3 regions of the Teredinibacter turnerae T7901 genome follow, and region 3 is predicted to be linked to each of the others. Evidence: riboswitches for the same ligand, from Rfam matches in the RefSeq annotation. Region 3 holds a riboswitch; each other region holds the start of a gene.
The links. A riboswitch is a leader RNA that binds a small molecule or an ion and turns the genes downstream of it on or off. The one in region 3 is predicted to bind thiamine pyrophosphate.
Positions count from the first base shown of each region.

Region 1 (3,278 bases), 1.6 Mb from region 3:
GCACCAAGCGCATATTCAGCACGGGCGTTTAGCAATGTGTAGGCATCGCTTTGTTCGTTATGGCTTTCGGAAAAATAAAAGCTGTCTTTCCCTTCAACCTCCAAACGGAACATCAAACCCGCTGGCAACCGATAGTTTGCCGCTACAAAATATTGGGTTTTTGGCGCGTGGGCTTGCGGTCGTTGGCTCATATCGTAGCAGCGGCCATTGGCCAGATCAGAATCCACATGGCTGCAATTTAAATAGGTGTCATAACCGGTTTCGAGCAATGCGAGGGTACCGACAATTGACAACGCATCGGTAGCGTACCAGCGCAATTCGGTTTCCAGACCATAGTTTTCGCCACCGGGGGCATTATCAATTAAATCGACAAACTGCGTCGTGTTGTCGATTTGATAGGAACGCGACTGTTTTATTTGAATATCACTGCGTTCTTGATAAAACACGGCCGTGCTGAACTGCAGCGTGTTGTTCCAATGCGCTTTCCAACCCAGTTCATAGTTGTGCATGGTTTCGGTGTCGAATGTTTTATCGGCAGCGTTTAAGTCCGGATCTGGACTAAACCCCAGCACTTTGTAACCGCGCGATACCAACGCATAGACAAAATGGTTACTCGCTGCTTGATACTCAATAGCAATTTTGCCACCCCACAAATTGTCCTCCGGTGCAAACTGCTCATTCTGACTATCGCTAAAATCAGCGGTAAAGCGTTCTAAACGCGCACCGGTTATAAGGGTCAGCCGATCGCCCACGGGAATATCCAGCTGCCCGTAAACTGCAGTATTTTCGGTTTGGTAATCGCTGGAATAGGTAGAGATCTCAGGGGTCGCGACAGGCAGATAGGGATCGCCATCTGGGTCGTTATTAACGTAGGTCCGCAGTAAATCCACCGTTTGATCACGATGATACAGCCCCATCGCCCAGCGTACCCCTTGCTCTTCCGGCTTGGAGAGCAGGCGCAGGTCTATGGTGAGATTATCGTTATCACGTAAATAGTTATCGGTCGTGGAATATTGATAGTAAGCGCAGTCTGAGTCTATCGAGCAAATATCCCGGTAGGACCAATCTTCATCATACCCGTATTCAGTTTGGCTGTTTGCATAGCTCAATAATCCGGTAACATCGGCAAAGCTGAGACCTGTGTAGTCAGCTTTTAACGCATGAGCATGCGTTTCCTGACGGTCGTGGCCGGGTTCGTCGGATAGGGTTGTGCGGTTGTTATCCAGACTAAAGGCGTCGTAACCGTTATCGATATCGATGTAATAGCTGGTCAAGCTAAGACTCAACGTGCTCGAAATATCAAAACGCAAAAGGTTGCGCAGGTTTAACTCGTCGATATTATTGGTATCGTCGCGACCGAGATATGCATTCTCGATGTAGCCGTCACTCACATTGCGTTGCGCCGCCAATCGCCATCCGACATTTTCTGCCAGAGGCGCGTTGACCATGCCACTGACATCGTAGCTGCCGTAATTGCCAACACCGACGTTTATCCTCCCTTCGGTTGCATCCGCTGCGCCGTTACCGGTGACATTGATCATACCCGCTAACGCATTGGCTCCGTATAGTGTGCCCTGCGGGCCACGGAAAATTTCGACTTGTGCAGTATCCAGTGTGGCCACGCCAGTCGCCAGTCCAGTGAAGTCGATTCCATCGACGATTACCCCCACAGAAGGGTTCATCGGCGATTCAAACTGACTGCGTTCACCTATACCGCGAATCTGGATAAACCGGCCACGCGATGCGCCGGTCGAGAAGTTTACGTTGGGAGCTACATTCAATATATCTTCTAGATTTTTTGCATTGCGCTGAGCGATAGCATCCGCGCTGATAACACTAACACTGTTGGCCAGGGTGAGCTGATTGACCTGGCGCAGTTCACCGGTTACCAGGACTTCTTCCAATGCGGGGGGCGTGGCATAAACCACACCGGAAAGCAGGGACAAACACAGGGGAAAATACGAGCGATTCATTACAGGTCTTCCTAATAAATTTAACAGGAGACCCGGTAGTTTTCTAAGCGGGAAACTTCACTTACACAGAGGCAAATCCTATTCCTACGCCGGTACTAGCCGGATCAGGTTCAAAGGGTTCGGGTAATCCCGTCTCAGATTGCACCGTGCGACGGCCAATCACCCCTAAGGACAGCGCCATTGTACTATCAACGTCAATTGCTTCCAAATAATCCTGCGGGAGACTTATCCTGCCTCAAGGATCTTCCGGCCGCGGAACACGATTTACCGCACCGCAGCAAATCACCAGCCTGGGCTTAGCAATCTGCTTGGCACCCTCTTTTCGAGCACTTTTCATACATTTGGAGTCTAAGAACCCGGTAAACGCTATCTTTATTATTCCACCTCTCGATCAAACTCGCAGCCAGCCAAAGCTTGGCTATAGTTATATCGCGCAGCTTAAGCCCCAGGGCAGTATTAACCCTGTTATTCACGGCAAGGTTCAACCCCAGCTTTACCCCTCGAAGGAGGATGTTTGAGTTTTCAAAGCGGTGTTTCGAAAAGGCTCAATGCATCTGCATTTGCGCCACAGGCTCGCAGGGCGACTTTGACGATCCACGTGATTGCGTTTGCCGTCACCGTGACCTTTTCGCTACATCACCTGGTGTTCGACAGCCTGCTGATTGGCTGTTTTGCGACGCTCTCAGCCTTGGGCTGCAGTCTCTCCACTCTCGCCCTGTTTCACGGCAAACCGCGCGCTATCAACTATTACGTGTTCTTCCTATTTCAATACCTGGCGCTCACCGGTACTTGCTACCTGTACGGTCTGCGAGGCATTGTCCTTATTTACCCTATAACCGCGGCGCTGTTTTATATACTCACTTACAAACACGCCTACTTTTTAGCGCTCATATTTTTTGTTAGCGGAATGATTGCCTCCATCAATCATTTCCCGCTGGACATGCTATTGCGTATCAGTGTTGCGCTGCTTACCTCAATTATTATCTCAGGTGGATTCGCTTATGTGGTCGAACGCCAACGAGCGCGCCTGGCATACGATGCGAATCACGATGAGCTAACCCGGATACTCAATCGCAGGGGGTTTATTACCGAACTGGAAAAAAAAATTCGGGAGACCGCGGAGCGTCGACAGGAAATTGGATTGTTCTTTATCGACCTGAATAAGTTTAAGGCGATAAACGACAATTTCGGCCACCACGTTGGCGACGAAGTACTGCGTGTGTTCGCCCACCGGGTTTCCGGCACCTTACGTACGGAAATCAGCCGTGATCAACACCCTACCCCCTATTATTTTGGTCGTTTCTC
Region 1 covers NC_012997.1:1,305,251-1,308,528, reverse strand. Annotated here, with positions in the region: gene TERTU_RS05545 (TonB-dependent receptor) at 1-1,973, opposite strand, end outside; TPP riboswitch at 2,038-2,150, opposite strand; gene TERTU_RS05535 (GGDEF domain-containing protein) at 2,488-3,278, shown strand, end outside.
Region 1: it holds a riboswitch for thiamine pyrophosphate, as region 3 does, so the genes downstream of both, TERTU_RS05545 (TonB-dependent receptor) here and TERTU_RS11580 (FAD-dependent oxidoreductase) in region 3, are expected to answer to the same signal.

Region 2 (3,278 bases), 1.4 Mb from region 3:
ACTGCGGGTCAGCCTCGTCGCGCGCCGAAGCAGCGTCAGGCGCACGGTGCGCAGCCGAAAACTGGGGCTCCCAAAAACGGGACTATGGCAGCGCTGTTTGAAGCGGCGGCGAAAAAGCAAAAGCGTTGATCGGCGAGTTTCTCACCAGCTAAACCGGTGGGGAATACATGACAACGCAGTTGAAAGGCGTTAAAAAAGGCGGCCCCTGTAGAGGAGCCGCCTTTTTTGTTTGCCTGTGCGAGCTTGAGTGTTGCTTACATGCTCACAGTAACGTTGCGGCTGGTGTCCAGCCATTGGTTCAATTCCGCCACATCTTCGGACGAGAGGGTGCCTGCTGCTTGTTTCAACTCCAAGGTGCTTAAAACATATGAGTAGAGGGCGTCGTAGTAGTCGCGTTGTGCACGGTACAGGTTGCGCTGCGCGTTCAATACGTCCACCAGGTCGCGTGTACCAACGTCGTAGCCCGCCTGGGTCGCTTCCAGCGCGCTCTGGTTGGAAACAATCGCTTGAGAGCGTGCTTTAACTGTGGCCACATTGGTCAAGACTGTCAGGTGGCGCGACCGGGTTTGCTGGATCACGTCTCGCTGGGTTTGGCTCATCACCTCCCGCGCAGCAATATATTGCTTGGCCGCTTGACGTCGACTGGCTGAAGTACCGCCGCCGTTGAAAATAGGCACTGACAGGACTACGCCAATTGATTGCTCCTGGGTGTCGAACTCGCCATCTTGTCCAAAGTTCTGGCTGTAACCTTCATTAGTGTAATCGGAGTACCCGGCTTCGAAGGTGACAGTTGGCAGGTGGTTTGCTGTCGCAGCCTTTTTGTTAAATTTGGCGGCATCGGCATTCAACTTTTCCACTTGCAGTGTGTTGTTGTTTTTCAGAGCCATTTCTACCCAAGCCGTGCGTTCTGCGGGTACTGGGCTGGCAACCGGCAAATCTTTCTTGAGCGGAGCCAGGCTGGACTGCGGACGGCCTGTCAAAACTTCAAGCGCCTCGAAACTAATGCCCAACTGCCCTTCCGCTAACAGGCGCTCTGCTGTGGCAGAATCGAACACCGCTTGCGCTTCGTGTACTTCAGTAATGGCTGTCAGCCCCACTTCGAAACGCTGGCGGGTTTGCTCGAGCTGGTGCGAGAGTGCGTTTTCTTCGGCTTTCGCGGTGGAGAGGTTATCCACGGCTTGCAAGGCGTCGAAGTAGGCGGTGGCGGTGCGCAGAATCAGGCTTTCCTCTGCGATATCAAACCGCTCTTCGGCGATATCTGAGGTTGCTCGTCCATTCTGGTAGCGGTACCAGGAATTCATATTGAACAGTGGCTGTTTCAAGGTAACCTGATAGCCGCTGGTAGTGCCGTCGACTGAGCTTTCGTCCAGATCGGTGCCATCGTCCAGCTTGCCCGAGCTATCGGTCGTTTTGTCGGTATAGCTCGCAGTTGCGTTCACGGATGGAAGCAATCCCGCGAGGCCAATTTTGCTGCTTTCTTTGCCAGCATCCAGGTTTGCTTGTGCAGCTTTGTAGGTGTGATCGCTTTCCAGCGCCTGTTGATAAATTTCTTCGAGCGTGGCCGCCTGGATACTGGTTGTTAATCCGCCAATCGCCACCGGCAATAAAATGGCAATGCATTTTTTGATCATGGGAACTTCCTGACTCTAAATAATGGTGAACCGCAGCCAGCCGGCCGCATGAGATAGTGTGTCGTAAATTCTGGTTTGTGCCATTGCAGGCCGACCCCGCCAACACCAAAGTTTTCAACTTCAACGGGCTGCAAAAATCCGCATGCAGTCTACGTCTAACGCCAAGCGCAGATTAGAACACGAAGCCTGTTAAGAAAATGTCAATCTAATAAAAAACGTGAAACGCCTTTACACCATTGGCGCAACTTCATACACTCGTCGGCCAATTAACACTTGTCGGGGTGCCGTTTTACGGCTGAGAAATACCCGCTGACCTGATCTGGATAGTACCAGCGTAGGGAACAAGTTGCCCGCCTTGCTTGCGCCTGCTTCTTCCCCCGTCACAACACCCAATGAATACGCAAATACCTGTGGTGCTTGCTATTGCCGGTAGTGACCCTCTCGGTGGCGCCGGTTTACAAGCCGATATTAAAACTGCTGCCGCACTCGGTGGCTACTGCTGTACCGTGACCACGGCCCTGACCGCGCAGAACAGCCGCGGTGTCAGTGCTGTGTGGCCAGTCGCGCCGGAACAACTGCGTGCGCAATTTAGCGCCGTAACCGAGGATATAACGCCGGGGGCAATCAAAGTCGGCATGCTGGGCAACGCCGCTTTAATTGCTGAACTCGCAAATTTACTGCGTACTCAGCCCAATGTTCCGGTTGTACTCGATCCAGTTCTCGCGGCCACTGCAGGCGGTGATCTGCTCTCCAACGCGAGCGGCGAATTAGTGGCACAGCTACTGCCGCGTGTCACTTTACTTACCCCGAATCTACACGAAGCGAGCCGTTTACTGAACTGCCCACCAGCGCTTGATGAAAGTGACATGCTTGTGCAAGCAAAAGCTCTGCGGGAAATGGGGCCACGAGCTGTGTTAATCAAGGGCGGCCACCTGGCATCGAGCCGCGCGATCGATATTTTGCTGAGTGAAACGAATACAGTCCAACGTTTCGCAAGTCCTCGCTTAGCAGCGCGAAATACTCATGGCACTGGGTGCACCCTGGCGACTGCTATAGCTACCGGTCTGGCGGCAGGGCATGCGCTACCAGTCGCAGTTGCGTGCGCCAAACGGTTTATCCAGCAGGCTATTGCACACGCAGACAGTTTGAACCTGGTCGACGAAAACGGGCCGCTGCAGCATTTCTTTGCAGTTTCTGATTCCTCACGATTGCCGTGATATTTAATTTTTTACGCACAGATTCATCTTTCAGAAATTTAATGGAAGACTCGAACACCAAAAACTAAACCTCCAACACGAGAGAGAACCCAATGGCCGCGAATGAAAAAACCTACTTGAGTGAAACCGCCAAGGTGGACCAATCGTCTGTACAACCCTTCCCAAATTCCAGCAAAATTTATGTCGAGGGTTCGCGCAGCGATATTCGCGTTCCAATGCGGGAAATCTCACTCGCGGACACGCCCACCGATTTTGGCGGAGAGCAAAATCGACCGGTGCGAGTGTACGATACCTCCGGCCCCTACACCGATCCAGAGGTGCAGATCGACCTGCGCACTGGCTTGCCCGATGTGCGTTCGCGCTGGATTAATGAGCGGGGCGATACCGAAGCGCTGGCGGAGAAGAGTTCGCTGTTCGCCACACAGCGACT
Region 2 covers NC_012997.1:4,333,717-4,336,994, reverse strand. Annotated here, with positions in the region: gene TERTU_RS17430 (Tex family protein) at 1-129, shown strand, start outside; gene TERTU_RS17425 (TolC family outer membrane protein) at 255-1,631, opposite strand; TPP riboswitch at 1,899-1,989, shown strand; gene thiD (bifunctional hydroxymethylpyrimidine kinase/phosphomethylpyrimidine kinase) at 2,024-2,848, shown strand; gene thiC (phosphomethylpyrimidine synthase ThiC) at 2,941-3,278, shown strand, end outside.
Region 2: it holds a riboswitch for thiamine pyrophosphate, as region 3 does, so the genes downstream of both, thiD (bifunctional hydroxymethylpyrimidine kinase/phosphomethylpyrimidine kinase) here and TERTU_RS11580 (FAD-dependent oxidoreductase) in region 3, are expected to answer to the same signal.

Region 3 (3,278 bases):
ATGTCCGCACTTGCAACGGCAAGCAATAAAGTCTGCAGCGCAATGGGATGGAATAACGGTGCAGTGTGATGCACTGTTAAAAAGACGCGCTGAAATTCCAGTTGAGACGCAAGCTCAACTGAGTGCCCAAAATAGCGCTGCGCGACGGCTTCCAGGTGGTCAACTGCCGCCATCTGGCCTGCCGCGCTGGCCGGGTCCGGGTGATGTCGCCACAATGCCCCTGCGTAGCCACACAAAGATTCGTTCTCCCACTGGGTTAGATGGCGAGCTAACACAGGGTTGTTTGTATTCAGTCGCGCCAGGAATGACCGCCAATCCAACACCATAGACTCCCTTTAATGGCAAATTCTGGTTCGGTAAATGCCTTTACTTCCAACTCACTTGCAAACCATTAGGCATAACCTGCGTAAAGGCGGTGATCAGGCGCAAGCGTCAAATTTCACTGTACCCGAAAACCACGTGAGCGCCTGGCCGTAGATACGCACTTTCTCACCCAGCACAACGCAGGGAATTGGTCCGCCCCGCTCATTAACGGAATAACCCAATAACTCGTTTTTAGCGCACTTATCTCGCCACAGGGGTCCCAGGGCGCCATTCGCCGAGCCGCAAAAATAGTCCTCGTTTACGCCAATAGACGGCGCAAATACACGATAAACATAGTCGCTTGAACTACCTTTTGCCGTGACCAGGAGAGCACGGATTGAATTAACCAGAGGCACACTGAAATCCGGTTTGAGCGATCGCACGATATCCTCTGTCGAAAACTCCGCGATCACGTCATAAAAACTCCGATAGCACTGCAGTGGGCGCACGCCTAAAAATTTCACCACGCAGGGTACATCCACCACAGGCTTGCAAGGGAAGGCGGGAATCTCCAGCTCGAATCCCTTGTCGCGCACGCCAACCCGAACATTCATCGTGGCAAGCTGAAAATCGATATGGGGCTTGGTATGGCCGAGATATTCATAGACCACGTGAGACGCGGCAATCGTGCCATGACCGCATATTTCGACCGGATTAGTAGGGCCGTAGTGACGCAAGGTGTAAGTACCATCTAGTTCTGGCACAACAAAAGAGGTTATGGGCTGATTCATCTCGCGCGCAATCTGTTGCATATGCTGCGCGGAAGGCAACTCGGTTAACACACAAACTGCGGCTGGATTACCAGCAAAAGGCTGACTGGCAAATGCTTTAACAATAAAGAGGTTCTCAACACGACCCATTTTTAGACTCACAATCACCACAAGTGTGTCTCAACACAAACGCGCCTTGCGCCTAACGCCGTGTTAAACACCGCGCTCGCATCCTTTCTTCGTTCATTTTTACGGCAGCTATAACCTGCACATGAGTTGCCTGGACGCTTACACGCAAAATCAAGCGTCACACGGGAAGTCGTCGCTATAGCCACATGGCCCACCGAAGCATTCAACGAATGCAAAGCCAAAAATAGCGCCACTCCAATAAACATCCCGAAGGTTACTTAAATGTAGATGGCCGTTTCTTTTTTGCATTGTCTGCAACAATAATTTTTGAACCCGCGCTGCTTTTTTCTTCATAGCAAATCGACATGATTCGATGCTTGTCGCGCCACAACCCCTAGCCTTCGCAAAACTTGCAGGGAATTGCGCAGATGTTTAGACTAGCCGCTCGCTTTAAATGACTGTCGGGGTGCCAACATGACGTTGTCGGCTGAGAATATACCCGTACGACCTGATCAGGTTCGAACCTGCGTAGGCAACAATTATGACTGCTCCAACACACGACTTTTCTGTCTCCACTCGCCTGGAATCCGCGCCATTTAACATCGCAATCGCCGGCGGAGGTTTGCTTGGCAGACTTCTAAGCTGGAAGCTTTTGGAACTGGGCCACCAGGTAACGCTTTTTGAAGCCGGCAGTTTTGCGCTTCCGAAAGCTGCGGCTTATACCGCAGCGGGTATGATTTCTCCGTTCAACGAAGTGGCCGTATCGAACCGCCTGATATTTGATATCGGCATGCGCTCGGTCCGCCTCTGGGAAACCTGGCTCGGTGCCCTCCCACTCAGCTTAAGCACCATGTATCAGCGCCGAGGGTCTCTCGTAGTCTGCCACCCGCAGGACGCCAGCGAGCTGCATCAGCTGCATCAAGAACTCCAATTCCATCTCGGCGAGGACAACAGCGCGCGCTGGGTTAACAGTGACGACATCGGAAGTTTGGAGCCGGATTTAACGCAGTTCGAACAAGGTCTCTACCTTCCCTCAGAAGCGCATATCGACAACTGCGCGTTTATGGATGGCCTTCTCCACCACATTCAAAAAGCCGGTGCGATCCTGGTAGAAAATGCCCAGGTCGCGCTTAGCAGCAGCCCACAAATCAATGGCAAGCCGTTGACCGGATACGACCTGATATTTGATGTGCGCGGCTTTGGCGCGAAAGAAAGTAACCCGCAGGTACGCGGTGTGCGCGGCGAAGTACTTTGGGTGGAAACCCGCGAAGTGGCGTTCACCCGTCCGGTTCGGCTGCTCCACCCGCGCTACAAACTCTATGTCGTGCCCCGCGCGAACCACAGCTATATCCTCGGCGCGACCGAAATCGAGAGCGAGGATTTGACACCGGTGAGCATCCATTCTTGCCTTGAGCTAACCAGTGCACTCTATACCTTGAACCCGGCCTTTGCCGAGGCGCGTATCACCAAGTTAGATGTCAATCTCCGCCCAGGCCTTATGGACAACATGCCCCATATCGACACCACTATCTGTGGCGAAGTCCCTGTTATCGCTATAAATGGGCTCTACCGCCACGGCTATCTGCTCGCCCCCACGCTCGTTGAGCACGCTCTAGCCCAGTTAAATGAAGCTGCGCCAGCGCTGCCGTTCACAGCTCAACTGGTTAACTCGGTGAATCCTGATGTCTCACATGCACATGATTGAAATTAGTTTGAATGGTGAACTCATGCAGGTGCCCGCCGGCTCATTACACACGCTGATAGCCAACACCAATCCGCCGGGGCAACCGGTTGCGGCTGCAATTAATGGCGAATTTGTTCCCCGCAGCCAGCACCAGCAAACCCAACTGCAGGACGGAGACCTGGTTGATCTGGTCAGTCCGGTCGGCGGAGGCTAGGGCCTGCTGCGCACAACAATCCCCTACTCACCAGGCGCAAAACGAGACAAGCATGCAAGATTCTGCAATTTCCGAAGATGTGTTAACCCTGTACGGTAAAACTTTTTCCAGTCGCCTGCTGCTCGGCACCGCACTATATCCGTCGCCGCAGTCGATGCTGGACTCCGTCGCCGCATCA
Region 3 covers NC_012997.1:2,893,901-2,897,178, forward strand. Annotated here, with positions in the region: gene TERTU_RS11570 (hypothetical protein) at 1-326, opposite strand, end outside; gene TERTU_RS11575 (PhzF family phenazine biosynthesis protein) at 420-1,223, opposite strand; TPP riboswitch at 1,655-1,754, shown strand; gene TERTU_RS11580 (FAD-dependent oxidoreductase) at 1,744-2,907, shown strand; gene thiS (sulfur carrier protein ThiS) at 2,885-3,100, shown strand; gene TERTU_RS11590 (thiazole synthase) at 3,153-3,278, shown strand, end outside.